4 regions of the Rhizobium sp. BK491 genome follow, and region 3 is predicted to be linked to each of the others. Evidence: riboswitches for the same ligand, from Rfam matches in the RefSeq annotation. Region 3 holds a riboswitch; each other region holds the start of a gene.
The links. A riboswitch is a leader RNA that binds a small molecule or an ion and turns the genes downstream of it on or off. The one in region 3 is predicted to bind cobalamin.

Region 1 (3,996 bases), 310 kb from region 3:
GCGAAATCGTCTTCCGCATGCTTGTCCCCACCACCGCATTCGCGGATAAGGTTTCAGTCATAGGGCAGGCGCATCACAAGCGCAATGCGTCAATTCGTGCCGCGATGCCGCCGCACTGCCGATCGATGAGAGGCATATAAACTATTTTTAGAGATCGCATGGTATCTCGTAAGGACTTCGACCATGCCGCCGCAGCTCATCTATCGCGGCGCGTTGCGAAGACTGGGAATCGCCATGGAAGTCGAAACACATCTGATCTCGCTAATACGTGTCCTCGGCCAGGTGGCGATTATTGTCTATGCCTATTCCTGGGTCATCCGTATCGTCGAGCGCGGCGCTTTGAAATCCGTGGCCGTCGGGCTGTTGTTCGGGCTAGTCGGCATCCTGTCCATGGGCGATCCCATCCAATGGATGCCAGGTGTGATCCAGGATGGCCGGTCGATCCTCCTTGTCCTTACGCCAATCTATGGCGGCCTTTTGGGAACCATTGTCGCTGCGGCGATGATGGCGCTGTTTCGGTACATGGTGGGCGGCATGGGCGCGGTGGTCGGCGTGGCCGGCATCGTAATCGTTGCAATCGCCGGCTATGTACTCACTCTGCTGCCGCGGCAATGGACCGGCACGGGATGGCGGCGATCGGCTCTGTTCGGTCTGGCGACCTGTTCATCCATTGTGGTTGTTTTCCTTTTTCCGTGGGCGGTTGCGCGCGCCCTTCTTATCTCGGCAACACTTCCGGTAACGATCGTCAATATCCTCGGTGTCATGCTGTTGTCGGATCTCTTGCAGCGGGAGCAATATCGCATTGGCATCCAGCGCGCGCTGGAGAATGAAGCGAGCCTCGATCCGCTGACAAGGCTTCCCAACCGCCGGGTGCTGCAGCGCGAAGGCGATCGATGCAGCAAGGAAGCGGGTATGCGGCGTATCCCCTTCTCGATCATCATGCTCGATATCGATCACTTCAAGAAGATCAACGATAGCTGGGGCCATTCCTTCGGTGACACCGTTCTGGCGCGGTTGGCCGATGTCATCAGGCAAACCGTCCGCAAGACCGACATTGCCGCCCGTTATGGCGGCGAGGAGATCGTCGTGCTGCTGCCCAACACCGATACGCGGGCTGCGGCTGCCGTTGCGGAGAAAATTCGCAAGGATATCGAGGATACGACCTTGATGTTCGAGCAGGAGGCCGTCCATGTCACGGTCAGCATCGGCATCGCCTGCTCCCTCGAACCGACGACGGATTTCAAACATGTGCTCGAGGCCGCCGACAAGGCGCTTTATCGGGCGAAGGCGGGCGGGAGAAATCGTGTGGAACTGGCAGAGGCCGCATAGGCCCGCCGCCTTTCCTTCCCATGGGCATGGCGTGCTCTGTCTCATTTCTATCCAAGCGTCCTTGACGGAACGGGGCAGTCCGGAATAACTGGACGTGACGGTTCCCCAAGGAAGACTCCGCGGGGATTAATAGGGAACACGGTGAGGATGACCCAAGCGGGACCTAGACCGTGGCTGCCCCCGCAACTGTAAGCGGATTGCCGATCATCCGGGAATGACCAGCCTGCTGGTTCCTTCCTGAGGCTTTGAGCCGCGCCACTGCAAGCATGCTTGCGGGAAGGCCGATGATCGTCAGATATCCGCAAGCCAGGAGACCTGCCGTCGATCACGATCCAATCAGCCGGGCGGGGATGCTCGGAAAGGACAGAGAATGATTGACCTGCGCCTTCGACATTATCCGACACCTATCGGCCTTGATTGGGATCTCCGCAGCCGGCGGCCGTCTTTCTCAGCGCGATCGCGCTGACGCCGCCCCGTTTCCTTAATCCTATCGAGATCGTTTATGCGCCATTTTTTGACGACCATTGCATTTGCACTTGGGCTGACCGGTTTTGCCGGCTCCGGTTTTGCCGCCACCCAATATCCTCTCACCATCGATAATTGCGGTCAGAAGGTCACTTTTGAAAAGGCTCCGGCCAAGATCGTTTCGCTCGGCCAGGGCATGACTGAAATCCTCTTTTCGCTCGGCCTTGCCGACAAGATTGCCGGAACGGCGGTCTGGGTCGGCCCGGTTCTGCCGCAATATGCCGAAGTCAACGGCAAGATCCCGCGGCTCGCCGATAACGATCCGAGCTTCGAATCCGTCGTTGGCAAGGCTCCGGATCTCGTCGCTGCCGAATTCGAATGGCATGTCGGCGCGCAGGGTTCCGTCGGCACACGCCAGCAATTTTCGGAACTCAGGATCAATACCTATGTTGCTCCGACCGATTGTGTCGCCAAGGTCAATACCGATGGCGGCGATGGTGTGCGGAAGGAGCTTTTCACGATGGATCTGGTCTATCAGGAAATCGCCGAGCTCTCGCAGATCTTCGACGTTAGGGATCGCGGCGATGCCCTGATCGCGGATCTGAAAAAGCGCGAGGCGGATGCAGTCGCTTCGATTGCCGCTGCCAAGGCCAAGGATCTTCCGATCGTGTTCTGGTTCTCCAGCAAGGAGGTCAATGGCGATGCCTATATCGCCGGCAAGAACAGCGCGCCGGCCTATATCCTGAAGACGCTCGGCGCCAGAAACGTGGTGACGACGGAAGAAGAATGGCCGATGGTCGGTTGGGAAACCATTTCGCAGGCCAACCCGGCCGTGATCGTCATAGCCACCATGGACCGCCGCCGCTATGCGGCCGACGATCCGAAGGTCAAAGTCGATTTCCTCGAAAAAGATCCAGTCACCAGCCAGCTCGACGCCGTTAAGAACAAGCGTTTCGTCATGATGGATGCGCAGTCGATGAACCCGACCATCCGCACCATCGACGGCATTGAAGTATTGGCCAAGGGCATCAAGTCCTTCGGCCTGGCGCAGTAAGATATGGGTCTCGCCGCAAAACGCAGGACATGGTGGGCGCTCTTGGCGCTCGCCATGGCTGCCGTCATTCTTCTGACCTTCATGATCAGCCTCGCCGTATCGATCGGCGAGATTTCGATCCCGCTGTCGACCACAGTAAAGGCCGTTTCGAACCGGTTGTTCGGAACGAGCTTCGAACTCAGCCGGATCCATCAGGGGATCGTCTGGGACTATCGCCTGAGCCGCGCGCTCGTTGCTGCAAGCACCGGTGCGTCGCTTGCCTTGAGCGGGGTGGTCTTGCAGGCGTTGCTGCGCAATCCGCTCGCCGAACCCTTTGTGCTCGGGATTTCCGCCGGCGCCTCCACCGGGGCGGTCTGCATCATGATCCTCGGTCTTGGCTACGGCATTCTAGGCCTTTCCGGCGGCGCCTTCCTCGGCGCGGTTGCAGCCTTTCTTTTCGTCGGCCTGCTTGCCGCCGGGGTCGGCGGCACGAGTGAGCGCATCATTCTATGCGGCGTCGCCGGTTCGCAGCTTTTCAACGCGCTCACCTCCTATATCGTCACCACCTCGGCCAATGCGGAGCAGGCGAGGGGCGTCATGTTCTGGCTGCTCGGCTCCATGAGCGGCGTGCGCTGGCCGGACGTTTATCTTTCAGGGCCGGTCGCCATCATCGGCTTCGCCGTCTGCATGGCGCATGTCCGCGTGCTCGATGCCTTCATCTTCGGCACGGATGCTGCCGCATCGCTTGGCATTGCGGTCAAGCGCGCCCAAGTCGTTCTGCTTGGCGTGACGGCTTTCATGACGGCAGCGGTCGTCAGCATCGCCGGGTCGATTGGTTTCGTCGGGCTCGTCATTCCGCATGCGGCCCGCTTCGTTGTCGGGCCAAGCCATGACCGGCTGCTGCCGGCAGCAGCTTTGGCCGGCGCCATCTTCATGGTCGCCGCCGATATCATCTCGCGGGTCATCATTCCCCAGCAGATTCTGCCGATCGGCGTCGTCACGGCCTTGTTCGGGGCTCCGGCCTTCGCCCTCATTCTCTATCGCACCCGGAGGACGGCATGAGCATTGCTGTGGACACGGTAACCTTTGCAGCCGGCAATAGCCTCATCGTCAACGGCGTCAGCCTGACGGTGGAAAAAGGCAAGGTGCTCGGGCTCCTTGGGCCGAAC
Region 2 (3,996 bases), on a different contig from region 3:
GATATCGATGGCAAAGTCGTCGCCGGCAAGCAGTCTTGCGATCATTGTGGATATCAGCGCCGAAACGACGACGGGTGTCAGGGTCACGATCGAATAGCTGCCGATGATCAGCTCGAAGGCGTAGAAGGCGCCGGTGAGCGGCGCGTTGAAAGCGGCGGCGATGGCGCCGGCCGCGCCGCAGCCGACGAGCATGCGCAGATCCGCGCGGCGCATCTGCATCTTGTAGCCGAATTTGGAGGCGATGCCGGCGGCAATCTGTGTGTAACCTGCTTCAAGCCCGACAGAGGCGCCGAATCCATTCGAGATCAGGTTCTGCACGGCAACGATGATACTGTCGGTGAGCGACATGCGACCGCCGTGCAGCGCATTGGCTTCGATCGGATCGACCATCGGCTTTTTGCGTGTGCGGGACAATATGTAGAGCAGGATGCCGAGAATGATGCCGCCTGCGATTGGTGCGATGAACACTACCGATTTGTCCCGAATTGCCATCGCCGCCGAACTCAAGCGTTCGTAGTCGGTTATGCCATAGATGACGCTGTGAAGTTTGCGCGAGATATAGCTCATCGCCGTGACCGCACAGCCGGATACTATGCCTACCAGCGCTCCGGCGAAGACAAGTCCCAATTCGCCACGGCGCAGCAATGCCCTGAAGCGACCGAGATCGAATAGGGCCGAGAAGACGCCGAGGCGTCGCGGTTGGAATTTCTGCAGCATGGGAAACGGACGATACGTTTTACTCGAATGTGAGAGCTTACCCTCTATAAACTCCTAACATCAAAGAAATACGGCAAAAAAGCCGCTGGTTTCATGAGAATTTTCCGCCGATTTCGCAATCGGGACGGCGCAGGTCGCATCCATGCCCTTGATTGACTTGACGTAAGTGAAAGCCTAATCATTGCCGGCATAACGAATGGTTCCCGAGCGGCGATCTGCCGCATGGGATGAAAAGGGAATGTGAAGGGACGGACCCAATTCGGGCGTTCTCATCACAGCCGACCCCGCGACTGTAGAGCGGTCAGGGTCTTTCATTCGGTTCGAAGCCTGTTCTGTCGATGGTTCGCATGGGGCGAACGGGGCGGGACAGGCTCAAGTCGAAAAAGCCACTGGCGTGGCATCATGATTAACCGGGGCTGGACGCCTCTTATTCTACGAATCGTCCGCCTTTTCATGATGCATTGCCGGGAAGGCGAGAAAGACCCGCTTGTGCACGATTGGGGGCGACCGGTTTCGGTCTGCCCCCGTCGCGGCGCCTTATCCGCGAGCCAGGAGACCTGCCATGCGTGCCGGGCACAGAGCCTGTTCTGGGACGTAAGTTCCGCTGCCAGCACGGAGGTTGTCATGGCGCAAGACGAGTTTTCGGCGTGTAGGCGCCCGTTTTCCGGTTCCAGCGATGTGCTGCCCACCCTCGCTTCCGCGTGGGAGCGGGCATAGCGTATGTCGTCTTCGACTTCCCGAGCAGTCTTCGTCCTTGGGGGCGCGCGTTCCGGCAAATCCAGGTTTGCCGAATCCCTGGTTTTGGACACTGGTCTTGAACGTCACTATGTGGCGACAGGGCAGGCATGGGATGAGGAGATGCGCGAGCGCATCGCAAAGCATCGTGCCGACCGCGGCGATCTCTGGCAGACGCATGAGGAGCCGATCGATCTTGTCGGGCAGCTTGCCGCCATCGATGCCGAGGGGCGAGCCGTGCTTGTCGACTGCCTGACGCTATGGGTCACCAATTTGATGATGGCCGAGCGTGACATGGCGGCGGAATTTGCCGCCCTGACCGCCTTTCTGCCGACCGCACGATCGAGGCTCGTTCTCGTCTCCAACGAGGTGGGCTTGGGAATCGTGCCGGAAAATCGCATGGCGCGCGCGTTTCGCGATCATGCCGGCCGTCTGCACCAAATGGTCGCAGCGGCGAGTGCCGAAGTTTATTTTATCGCAGCGGGCCTGCCGCTGAAAATGAAGGGTTGATGCATATGAACCAGGAAAAGATTCCCGCCACCGTCATCACCGGCTTCCTCGGAGCCGGCAAGACGACGATGATCCGCAACCTCCTGCAGAATGCCGGCGGCAAGAAGATCGCGCTCATCATCAACGAATTCGGCGATCTCGGTGTCGATGGCGACGTGCTGAAGGGCTGCGGCGCGGAGAACTGCACCGAAGACGATATCATCGAGCTGACCAATGGCTGCATCTGCTGCACCGTGGCCGACGATTTCATCCCCACGATGACGAAGCTTCTAGAGCGCGATGCGCGCCCGGATCACATCGTCATCGAAACGTCAGGCCTTGCTCTGCCGCAGCCGCTGGTCGCTGCCTTCAACTGGCCCGACATCCGCACCCACGTCACCGTCGATGGCGTCATCACCGTGGTCGATAGTGCCGCCGTTGCTGCCGGCCGTTTCGCTGACAATCATGACGCTGTCGAAGCCGCTCGCGTCGAGGATGATTCGCTCGACCACGAAAGCCCCATCGAAGAGCTTTTCGAGGACCAGCTGACCTGCGCCGATCTGATCGTGCTCAATAAGACCGACCTGATCGATATCGACGGTCTCGGCCGCGTCCGCGCCGAGGTTGCCTCGCGCACGGTCCGCAAGCCGACGATCATCGAAGCGAAGAACGGCGATGTGCCGGCCGCCATCCTGCTCGGCCTCGGAATCGGCACGGAAGACGATATTGTCAACCGCAAATCCCATCACGAGCTGGAGCATGAGGACGGCACGCCGCACGATCACGACGAGTTCGACAGCTTCGTCGTCGAGCTTGGCCCGATCGCCGATCCGGTGGCTTTCGTCGATGCGCTGAAGGGCGTGATTGCGGAGCATGACGTGCTGCGCCTCAAGGGCTTTGTCGATGTCCCCGGCAAGCCCATGCGCCTGCAGGTGCAGGCCGTCGGCAGCCGCATCGACACCTATTTCGATCGCCCCTGGACACCGGGCGAAGCTCGCGCGACCCGGCTCGTGGTGATCGGTCTGCACGAGATGGACGAGACGATCGTGCGCAAGGCGATCGAGGCGCTGGCCTAAGGGAAATCCATGCATCTCCTCCTGGCACAGAAGGGAACGATCAGCGACGGCGAGGAGGCGATCGACCTTGGGCAGTCGCCCGGCGATATCCTCTTTCTGTCGGCTGCCGATACCGAGCTTGCGGCGATTGCCGCGGCGCATGGTGAGGGCGACCGTTCCCTTCGGCTTGCAAGCCTGATGAGCCTCAAGCATCCGATGTCCGTCGATACCTATGTCGACAGGACAGCGCGGCATGCGAAGCTCATCATCGTGCGGGCGCTGGGAGGGGCGAGTTACTTCCATTATGCTCTGGAAGCGCTGCATGCCTGCGCGGCGCGCCAGGGCGCCTTGATTGCGGTGCTGCCGGGGGATTCGAAGCCGGATCCTGGGCTGACGCCATTCTCCAACGTTGCGCTCGATGATCTCAACGCGCTCTGGTCCTATCTGATCGAGGGCGGGGAAGCGAATTCCCGGGCGTTTCTTGTCTATGCAGAGGCGATGCTCACGGGCGCTGAGAAGCCTATGCCTGCTGCACCCCTGATGAAGGCCGGGATATGGTGGCCGGGCAGGGGCGTGATCGGCGTCGAGGAGTGGAGGGGGCTCGAAATCGAATGGAGAGCTTGCCCCTCACCCCAGCCCTCTCCCCGTATTGACGGGGAGAGGGGGCATATCGAGGCCACGGCTCCCCCTTCGCCCCGCTTGCGGGGAGAAGGTGCCCGGAGGGCGGATGAGGGGCAAGACTCTCCTTTGAAGCAGTCGTCGGACGCCGACATCGCTTTCGAACAGGTGGTGACCCCTGCAGGATTCGACCCCCCGACGGTTGCCGTTTCTTTCTACCGCGCGCTGGTTCAGAGCGGTGAAACCAGACCCGTCGAGGCCATGATAGAGGCCCTCATTGCCGAGGGCATGCGGCCGTTGCCGGTCTTTGCCTATAGCCTGAAGGACGCCGTGTCCGTCGGCATTCTCGAAAGCGTCTTTACCGAGCTGAAACCGGGCGTGG
Region 3 (3,996 bases):
GAAATTACCCTGGGCGGTGTCGTCGGCGTGCTCGCCAGCCTGTTCATCCTGCCGACGCGCTCGCGGACCATGGTTTTGGATCGCTTCGGGTCGGCACTCGATGTCATGGCGCAGATCTTGCGAAGGCTCGCAGCCGGCGTCGAAAAGGGGGAGCCGGTATCGGCCACCGAGGCAAATATCGCCCTGCGTCAGTCCTTGATGGCGACAGAAGCGCTTTTGAGCGACGCGCAGCGCGAGCGCGCCTTCTGGCTGACACGACAGGGAATTTCGGAGGCCATTCCCCGTTCGCTCTGGCGCATCCGCAACGACATGACCTATCTCAGCCACATCGTGGAAACACCTTTCCCGCCGGCGATTGTCGAAGCGATCGGGCCGCAGGCAGGCGGAATGCTGGAGGCACAGGCCCGCTTTGCGGAGGCATGCGGCCGGGCGTTGCGTGCCGGTGGTGAAATCGATCCGGATGTGCTTTCGGCAGGCGACGCGGCTTTCGACGCCGCGTTCAGCACTCTTCAGACTTCCGAGGCTGCCCAGTCGATGGGATTTAGCGAAACGGGCCGGTTGTTCGGTCTCGATTTCACATTGCGACGCATGCGCCAGAATTTTCTCGATCTCGCCGACCGCATCCGCGAAAGCAACGTCAATTGAAAGGCTCCAGCCTGTTTTTGGCCAGTCCCAAGTCTCTGCGTTGGGTGCGATGGTCGACATCCATCAACATGGAAATCCGATTGAGGCTGTCGAAGCAGTTGACGCAATTTTAACCGAGGATACTATATATAGTGTTCGAGGTTCTTCTGATTCGCAAGGATTGGAGGCTAAGATGGGAATCCGGTCGGCGAGCATGATGATTGCCAAGCCGGAGCTGCCCCCGCAACTGTGAGCGGCGAGCATTCGTTTGATGACGTCACTGGGGCCTTGTGTCTTGGGAAGGCAGGACGAATGTTATGACCCGCGAGCCAGGAGACCTGCCTTGAGCAACAACGTCCACGGGCGGGGTGTCCGACTGGCGAGCGATGGTTCATGCGGCAGGATCGCCGTCATCGCTTCCTTGAAGACCCCGCATGAATAACTTCGGGGTGAAGTCCATGTTATTGAGTATTCATAGTCGCCCGCGCGAATGACGGCCGCTGAAATGCGTCCGGCCGCCGGCTAGGCTTACCTCCACTTTTCACCCGCCGAGCGGGCATCATCCGATGCCCGAGCGATTTTCTGTGCCCATCCATACGAGGATACCTCATGAGCATTACCGTCTACAGCAAACCCGCCTGTGTCCAGTGCACGGCAACCACCCGCGCGCTTGATCGCCAAGGCATCGACTACACCATCGTCGACGTATCGACCGATGCCGCCGCCTATGAGCTGGTGCAAGGTCTCGGCTATCGTCAGGTTCCGGTTGTTGTCGCCGGTAAACTGCATTGGGCCGGCTTCCGTCCCGACATGATCAGCACCCTCGCTTAAGGATCCGGGCCGTGGGCGAGATCGTCTATTTCTCCAGCCGGTCGGAAAATACCCATCGCTTCGTTGTCAAGCTCGCATTGCCGGCTGCTCGTATCCCGCTTGCCGCGGGCGACGAGTTTCGTGCGACCTCGCCCTACGTCCTGATCGTCCCGACCTATTGCGGCGAAGGCGGCAAGGGGGCCGTGCCCAAGCAGGTGATCCGCTTCCTCAACGATGCGGGCAACCGTTCGAACATCCGCGGGGTCATCGCCGCGGGCAACAGCAACTTCGGCGCGACCTATGGGATCGCCGGCGACATCATCTCTGCCAGATGCCAGGTACCGTATCTCTATCGGTTCGAACTTCTGGGCACGGATGAGGATGTCGCCAATGTCAGACACGGATTGGAACGATTTTGGACACGCTAAGCTCTTCTTTGTCGCGGGATGCAGGCGAAAAAACGCAGAGCACTTTTCCTGCTCCCGCGAATGACCGCCCGGCAAAGGCCCCGGAGACGGCCTTGGATTATCACGCCCTGAACGCCATGCTGAACCTCTATGACGAGCACGGAAAAATCCAGCTCGACAAGGATCGCATGGCGGCGAAGCAATACTTCCTGCAGCACGTTAACCAGAACACGGTCTTTTTCCATAACCTTAGGGAAAAGCTCGATTATCTGGTGACGGAAGGTTATTATGAGCAGGAGGTGCTCGACCAATATTCCTTCAATTTCGTGCGCGATCTCTTCGATCACGCCTATGCGAAGAAGTTCCGTTTCCCGACTTTCCTCGGCGCCTTCAAATACTACACCAGCTACACGCTGAAGACCTTCGACGGAAAACGTTATCTCGAGCGTTATGAAGACCGCATCTGCATGGTCGCGCTGACGCTGGCGCAGGGCAGCGAGCAACTTGCCCGCGATCTGGTCGACGAGATCATCTCCGGCCGGTTCCAGCCGGCAACGCCGACCTTCCTCAATGCCGGCAAGAAGCAGCGCGGAGAGCTGGTCTCCTGCTTCCTGCTGCGTGTCGAAGACAATATGGAATCGATTGGCCGCGCCATTAACTCGGCTCTGCAGCTTTCGAAACGCGGCGGAGGCGTGGCGCTATCGCTCACCAACATCCGTGAGGCCGGTGCGCCGATCAAGCACATCGAGAACCAGTCGTCCGGCATCATTCCCGTCATGAAGCTGCTGGAAGATTCCTTCTCCTATGCCAACCAGCTTGGCGCGCGGCAGGGGGCGGGCGCCGTCTATCTGAACGCCCACCACCCGGACATCATGCGCTTCCTCGATACCAAGCGAGAAAATGCCGACGAGAAGATCCGCATCAAGACACTGTCGCTCGGCGTGGTCATTCCGGACATCACCTTCGAGCTCGCGAAGAACAACGAGGATATGTATCTCTTCTCGCCCTACGACGTGGAGCGCGTCTACGGCGTGCCGTTTACCGAAATCTCGGTGACGGAGAAGTATCGCGAGATGGTGGGCGACAGCCGCATCCGCAAGAAGAAGATCAAGGCGCGCGAATTCTTCCAGGTGATCGCCGAAATCCAGTTCGAGAGCGGCTACCCCTACATCATGTTCGAGGACACGGTGAACCGCGCCAATCCGGTTGCCGGCCGCATCACCATGAGCAATCTCTGCTCTGAAATCCTGCAGGTCAGCGAAGCCAGCGAATACAACGACGACCTCGCCTACAAGCATATGGGCAAGGACATCTCCTGCAATCTCGGCTCGCTCAACATTGCTGCCGCGATGGACAGCCCCGATTTCGGCAAGACGATCGAAATGTCGATCCGCGCGCTGACGGCTGTCTCCGACATGAGCCATATCTCCTCCGTACCGTCGATCGAGAAGGGCAATGACGAAAGCCATGCGATCGGCCTCGGCCAGATGAACCTGCACGGCTATCTCGCCCGCGAGCGCATTTTCTACGGTTCGGAAGAAGGCGTCGATTTCACCAATATCTATTTCTATACGGTGACCTACCACGCCATTCGCGGCTCGAACCTGCTTGCGGTCGAGCGAGGCCAGAGCTTCAAGGGCTTCGAGAATTCGAAATACGCCTCCGGCGAATATTTCGACAAATATACGAACCAGGAATGGAAGCCTGCGACCGAACGTGTCGCGGAGATCTTCGAAAAGGCCGGCATTGCCGTTCCGACCCAGGAAGATTGGCTGGAACTCAAGAAAGCCGTGATGGAAGGCGGGCTCTATAACCAGAACCTGCAGGCCGTGCCGCCGACGGGCTCGATCTCCTATATCAACCACTCGACCTCTTCGATCCACCCGATCGTCTCCAAGATCGAGATCCGCAAGGAAGGCAAGATCGGCCGCGTCTACTACCCGGCTGCCTTTATGACGAACGACAATCTCGATTACTACCAGGACGCCTACGAAATCGGTCCGGAAAAGATCATCGACACCTATGCGGCCGCGACCCAGCATGTGGACCAGGGCCTGTCGCTGACGCTGTTCTTCCGCGACACCGCGACCACGCGCGATATCAACAAGGCGCAGATCTATGCCTGGAAGAAGGGCATCAAGACCATCTACTACAT
Region 4 (3,996 bases), on a different contig from region 3:
GTCAAGGATGTTTATCAGTATTTCCCGTTTTGCCTGCACGCAGGTCCAGGATCAGGATGGCGAAGACGAGAACGTCTGGCCTTTCACCTTCCTCAAGCCCGAACCGGTGATCGATGACGACTGCACTCTTGGTGAGGCATCCGCCTTGCTGTTCGATCGAAAACTTCCGGTTGAGCGCGTAATTATCGAAGGCCGATAAAGGTGCGATGGGGCAAGGGCGAGTGTGCGCTTCGCCCCATCAAAAACTCGAAATCAGGCCGCCACGACTTCAAGCGGACCATGATCGTCGCAATGGTCGCCATGCTGATGGTGCAGACGTCCATCGACCAGGTAATCGGTATGATCGCTATGTGGGACCGCCTCATGACCGCAACCTGGTCCATGAACGTGGCCGGCAGCATGGCCAATATGATCCTTGAGCGGGCGGCATCCATCTGGATTGGTTGTCGTCACTTCGATGACATGTTCATCGACATGGTCCCCATGCGGATGATGGAGGTGTCCATCATGGAGATAATCGATATGATCACCATGCTTGACGGCAACATGGCCGCAGCCGGCGCCGTGCTTGTGATCATGGTGGTCGTGGTGCGGCAGATTGCAGTTGCTCATGGATCTTTCCTTTCGCTTCAATGGTGTTCGCAGGCGTGGTCGATCGCGTTGTCGATCAGGGCCAGAACGTGGTTGTCAGCAATGGAATAAATGGCGTTCTGTCCATCCTTGCGTCTCCTGACCAGGCGGGCGGTCAGCAGAACCTTGAGGCGGGCCGACATGGTGCCGATCTTTTCCCCCTCGATCTCGGAGAGCTCGCCGACACTTCGTTCCTTCTGGGCCAGGAGGATGAGCGTTTTGAGCCGCAGAGGATCTGAAAGAGCCCTGAACATTGTCGCGGCGACATCCAATTGCTGCTCTGTGGCCATGCCATTAATCCAATATTCTATTGTTAGATAGAATATTGGATTAATTGATCCGTGATGTCAATGAGAAATCTCTGCCAGCATGCCGTCGCAGCTCTAAAGAAAACCACCACCGAGATTATGGCAGACCCCCACCGCAGGTCGGCCGTGATCGCCCCTCTTGTCCGACCGCTTCGCCCCATCGGCAGCGATCTTTGCGCTTATCCTCGCTCGCGCAAGGCGATCAGAGTTGCCTATATCAACGCCAAACAAGTTTTGAAGGGTATCCGGTTGGCCGGAATTCACCGTCTTGCCGTGATGAAATCAAATCCGTTTGGAGCAGCTGTGGCTAAGTGCGCCTTGCTAGATAATTTTTGGAAGATACTTACTCAGCTCCAGCCGTACGGTGACATCGTCTAGCAACAACGCTCTATGCCGTCGCTTTTCCACTTAGGGCAAGCCCACCTCCCGCTAGCATCGACTTGATAGAGAATACTTGTTATTGTAAACGTTATATCATAACAAAGGTCGAACTTATTCAAGTCGCACACTCTCAGGGAAAATAGACGATGTGTATAGAGTTCGACAGACGATTGTCACTGAGCTTGCGGTGTGTCATCCATAGACGTGATGGTGCTGCTGTCGAGGAATTCGGCATGCGGCTGAAAAGGGAACACGGTGCGGATTACCCATCAGGGGCCTAAACCGTGGCTGCCCCCGCAACTGTAAGCGGAGAGCACGTTCGCAAATACCACTGGCGTCAAAGCCGGGAAGGTGCGAACGGGCTGTGACCCGCGAGCCAGGAGACCTGCCATCAATGATGTCAACCGCAACGGACGGGGTGTTCCGATGGAAAATACGTGGTTGGGCGGCAGCGCTTTTGCGCCTTTGCGTCCCATCGTGATTTTGCCTCCGGCGAATGCTCAAGGAGGCTATTCATGCACAATGCGAACGAACGGATGCACCGGATCACCGTGTGCACGGATTGCCGCCACTTTGGTACACCATGCAAACCGGGGCTGCGGCTGCTGAGCCAACTGCAGGCGGCAATCGCTCAGGCCGGCACGGCCCTCTCGGATGATTTCAGCGTAGCAGGCAGCGTCTGCATGGCCGGCTGCACGCGGCCCTGCACGGTCGCGTTTCAGGCGACAGCGAAGGCAACTTATCTCTTCGGCGACATCGAGGGTGAGGCCGACATCGGTGAGCTGGTCGCCTTTGCCCGTATCTATCGTGAGCGTTCCGACGGCATGACACGGGCAGCCGAGCGCTCGAAAACCTTGGCCGGCAAGACGTTGGCGCGCATTCCCTCCGCGATGCTCTCCAGCGAATCTTGCCCCGAATCTTTGCAGTAGGAATTCCACCGTGGCGACCATGCAAAGACACCCATTGCTGGCGGCCCACCAGCTTGCCTGGGGGCCCTCCAAAGACAAACTCATCATCCGTGACGTCGGCCTTTCCATTGAAGCCGGCGATCGTTTGGCAATCATAGGACCGAACGGAGCAGGCAAATCGACTCTGCTTCGTTGCCTCTATCGCAATCTACGACCGCTCAAAGGTTCAGTCCTGTTCGATGGCAATGACCTCTGGTCAATCGCGCCACGGGAGGTCGCTCGCCGCATAGCGGTTGTTCTTCAGGAAACGCCGGGCGACTTCCCCTTCAGTGTCCGCGACATCGTCATGATGGGCCGCATTCCGCATCGTAAGGGCGTTGGGCGCTGGAGCGACGAGGATCACGACGCGACCGCCGCCTCATTGGCACGTCTCGATCTCCTTAGCCTGGCGTCCCGGCGGTTCTCCTCCTTGTCCGGCGGCGAAAAGCAACGCGTGCTGGTTGCCCGTGCACTCGCGCAGACCCCGGAGGTGATCATCCTCGACGAGCCCACCAATCATCTCGACATCCGCCACCAGCTTGAAGTCCTTGCATTGCTCAAAACGCTCGACCTGACAATCGTCACGACGCTGCACGACATCAATTTCGTCGCCGATTTTGCCACGCATGTGGCCGTCATCCATGCTGGTAGGGCGAGCGGCTATGGAACGCCTGATGACGTGCTGACGACGCAGCAGATCACCGCAGCCTTCGGCGTTTCCGCCGAGATCCATCACACCGGCGGCAACACCGCCCGCCGTTTTACCTTTTCCCTTCAATCATAGGAGTTTTGATGACTTTCCGCATATCGATCCAGGCTGCGGCATTTATCGCCGTAGCCGCCCTTTCGGGCACAGCCATGGCCGATCCCGTGACGGTCAGGAGTTGCAATCGCGATGTTACGTTCGATAAGGTCCCGGAGCGCGCCGTTTCCAACGACGTCAACCTCACCGAGATGATGCTTGCGCTGAAGCTTCAGGATCACATGGTCGGTTATACCGGGGTATCCGGCTGGAAGACCCTTGATGAAAAGCTCCGCGAGGGCGTCAAGGAATTGCCCGAACTCTCCCCTAAATATCCGACGAAGGAAGTCCTTCTGAACGCCAACGCCGACTTCTATTTCGCGGGCTGGAATTACGGCATGAAAGTCGGTGGCGAGGTAACCCCTGAAACCCTGGCGCCTCTCGGGATCAAGGTCTATGAGCTTACGGAATCGTGCATCTTCATCATGCCGAAGAACAAGCCCACCATGGACGACATGTTCGTCGATCTGCAGAATCTTGGCAAGATCTTCCATGTCGAGGATCGCGCGCAGGCGCTGGTTACCGACTATCGTAAACAGCTTGGCGAGATTGAAGCCAACATCGGTCATATCGACAAACCTACCCGAGTCTTCGTCTATGATTCCGGCGCGGAGAAGCCATTTACGTCAGGCCGTTACGGTATTCCGACCGCGATGATAGAGGCGGCCGGTGGCACCAACGTTATGGATGATGTTGAAAAAAGCTGGACGGAAGTCTCATGGGAGCCAGTGATCGAAAGAAATCCGCAGGTAATCGCTATCGTCGATTATGGTCAGGTGACAGCTGCCCAGAAAATCGCTTTCTTGAAGAATAATCCGGCCTTCGCCAATATCGAGGCGGTGAAAAACGATCGCTTCGTCGTCCTGCCTTATGTCGAGGCAACTCCCGGGCCACGCAATATCGAAGCGATCGGCAAGCTCGCCAAGGC

Region 1: it holds a riboswitch for cobalamin, as region 3 does, so the genes downstream of both, FHX05_RS15965 (ABC transporter substrate-binding protein) here and nrdH (glutaredoxin-like protein NrdH) in region 3, are expected to answer to the same signal.
Region 2: it holds a riboswitch for cobalamin, as region 3 does, so the genes downstream of both, cobU (bifunctional adenosylcobinamide kinase/adenosylcobinamide-phosphate guanylyltransferase) here and nrdH (glutaredoxin-like protein NrdH) in region 3, are expected to answer to the same signal.
Region 4: it holds a riboswitch for cobalamin, as region 3 does, so the genes downstream of both, FHX05_RS26585 (DUF1636 domain-containing protein) here and nrdH (glutaredoxin-like protein NrdH) in region 3, are expected to answer to the same signal.

The regions. Positions count from the first base shown of each region.
Region 1 is NZ_JACIAR010000003.1:340,892-344,887, forward strand. Features, by position in the region: gene FHX05_RS15955 (hypothetical protein) at 1-19, opposite strand, end outside; gene FHX05_RS15960 (diguanylate cyclase) at 184-1,329, shown strand; cobalamin riboswitch at 1,411-1,667, shown strand; gene FHX05_RS15965 (ABC transporter substrate-binding protein) at 1,832-2,848, shown strand; gene FHX05_RS15970 (iron chelate uptake ABC transporter family permease subunit) at 2,852-3,889, shown strand; gene FHX05_RS15975 (ABC transporter ATP-binding protein) at 3,886-3,996, shown strand, end outside.
Region 2 is NZ_JACIAR010000001.1:596,718-600,713, reverse strand. Features, by position in the region: gene FHX05_RS03015 (chloride channel protein) at 1-717, opposite strand, end outside; cobalamin riboswitch at 898-1,297, shown strand; gene cobU (bifunctional adenosylcobinamide kinase/adenosylcobinamide-phosphate guanylyltransferase) at 1,438-1,962, shown strand; gene cobW (cobalamin biosynthesis protein CobW) at 1,968-3,017, shown strand; gene cobN (cobaltochelatase subunit CobN) at 3,027-3,996, shown strand, end outside.
Region 3 is NZ_JACIAR010000003.1:653,835-657,830, forward strand. Features, by position in the region: gene FHX05_RS17460 (FUSC family protein) at 1-645, shown strand, start outside; cobalamin riboswitch at 767-985, shown strand; gene nrdH (glutaredoxin-like protein NrdH) at 1,234-1,455, shown strand; gene nrdI (class Ib ribonucleoside-diphosphate reductase assembly flavoprotein NrdI) at 1,467-1,862, shown strand; gene nrdE (class 1b ribonucleoside-diphosphate reductase subunit alpha) at 1,850-3,996, shown strand, end outside.
Region 4 is NZ_JACIAR010000009.1:129,885-133,880, reverse strand. Features, by position in the region: gene FHX05_RS26595 (hypothetical protein) at 8-199, shown strand; gene FHX05_RS30550 (hypothetical protein) at 253-612, opposite strand; gene FHX05_RS30545 (metalloregulator ArsR/SmtB family transcription factor) at 630-920, opposite strand; cobalamin riboswitch at 1,511-1,727, shown strand; gene FHX05_RS26585 (DUF1636 domain-containing protein) at 1,835-2,248, shown strand; gene FHX05_RS26580 (ABC transporter ATP-binding protein) at 2,268-3,050, shown strand; gene FHX05_RS26575 (ABC transporter substrate-binding protein) at 3,059-3,996, shown strand, end outside.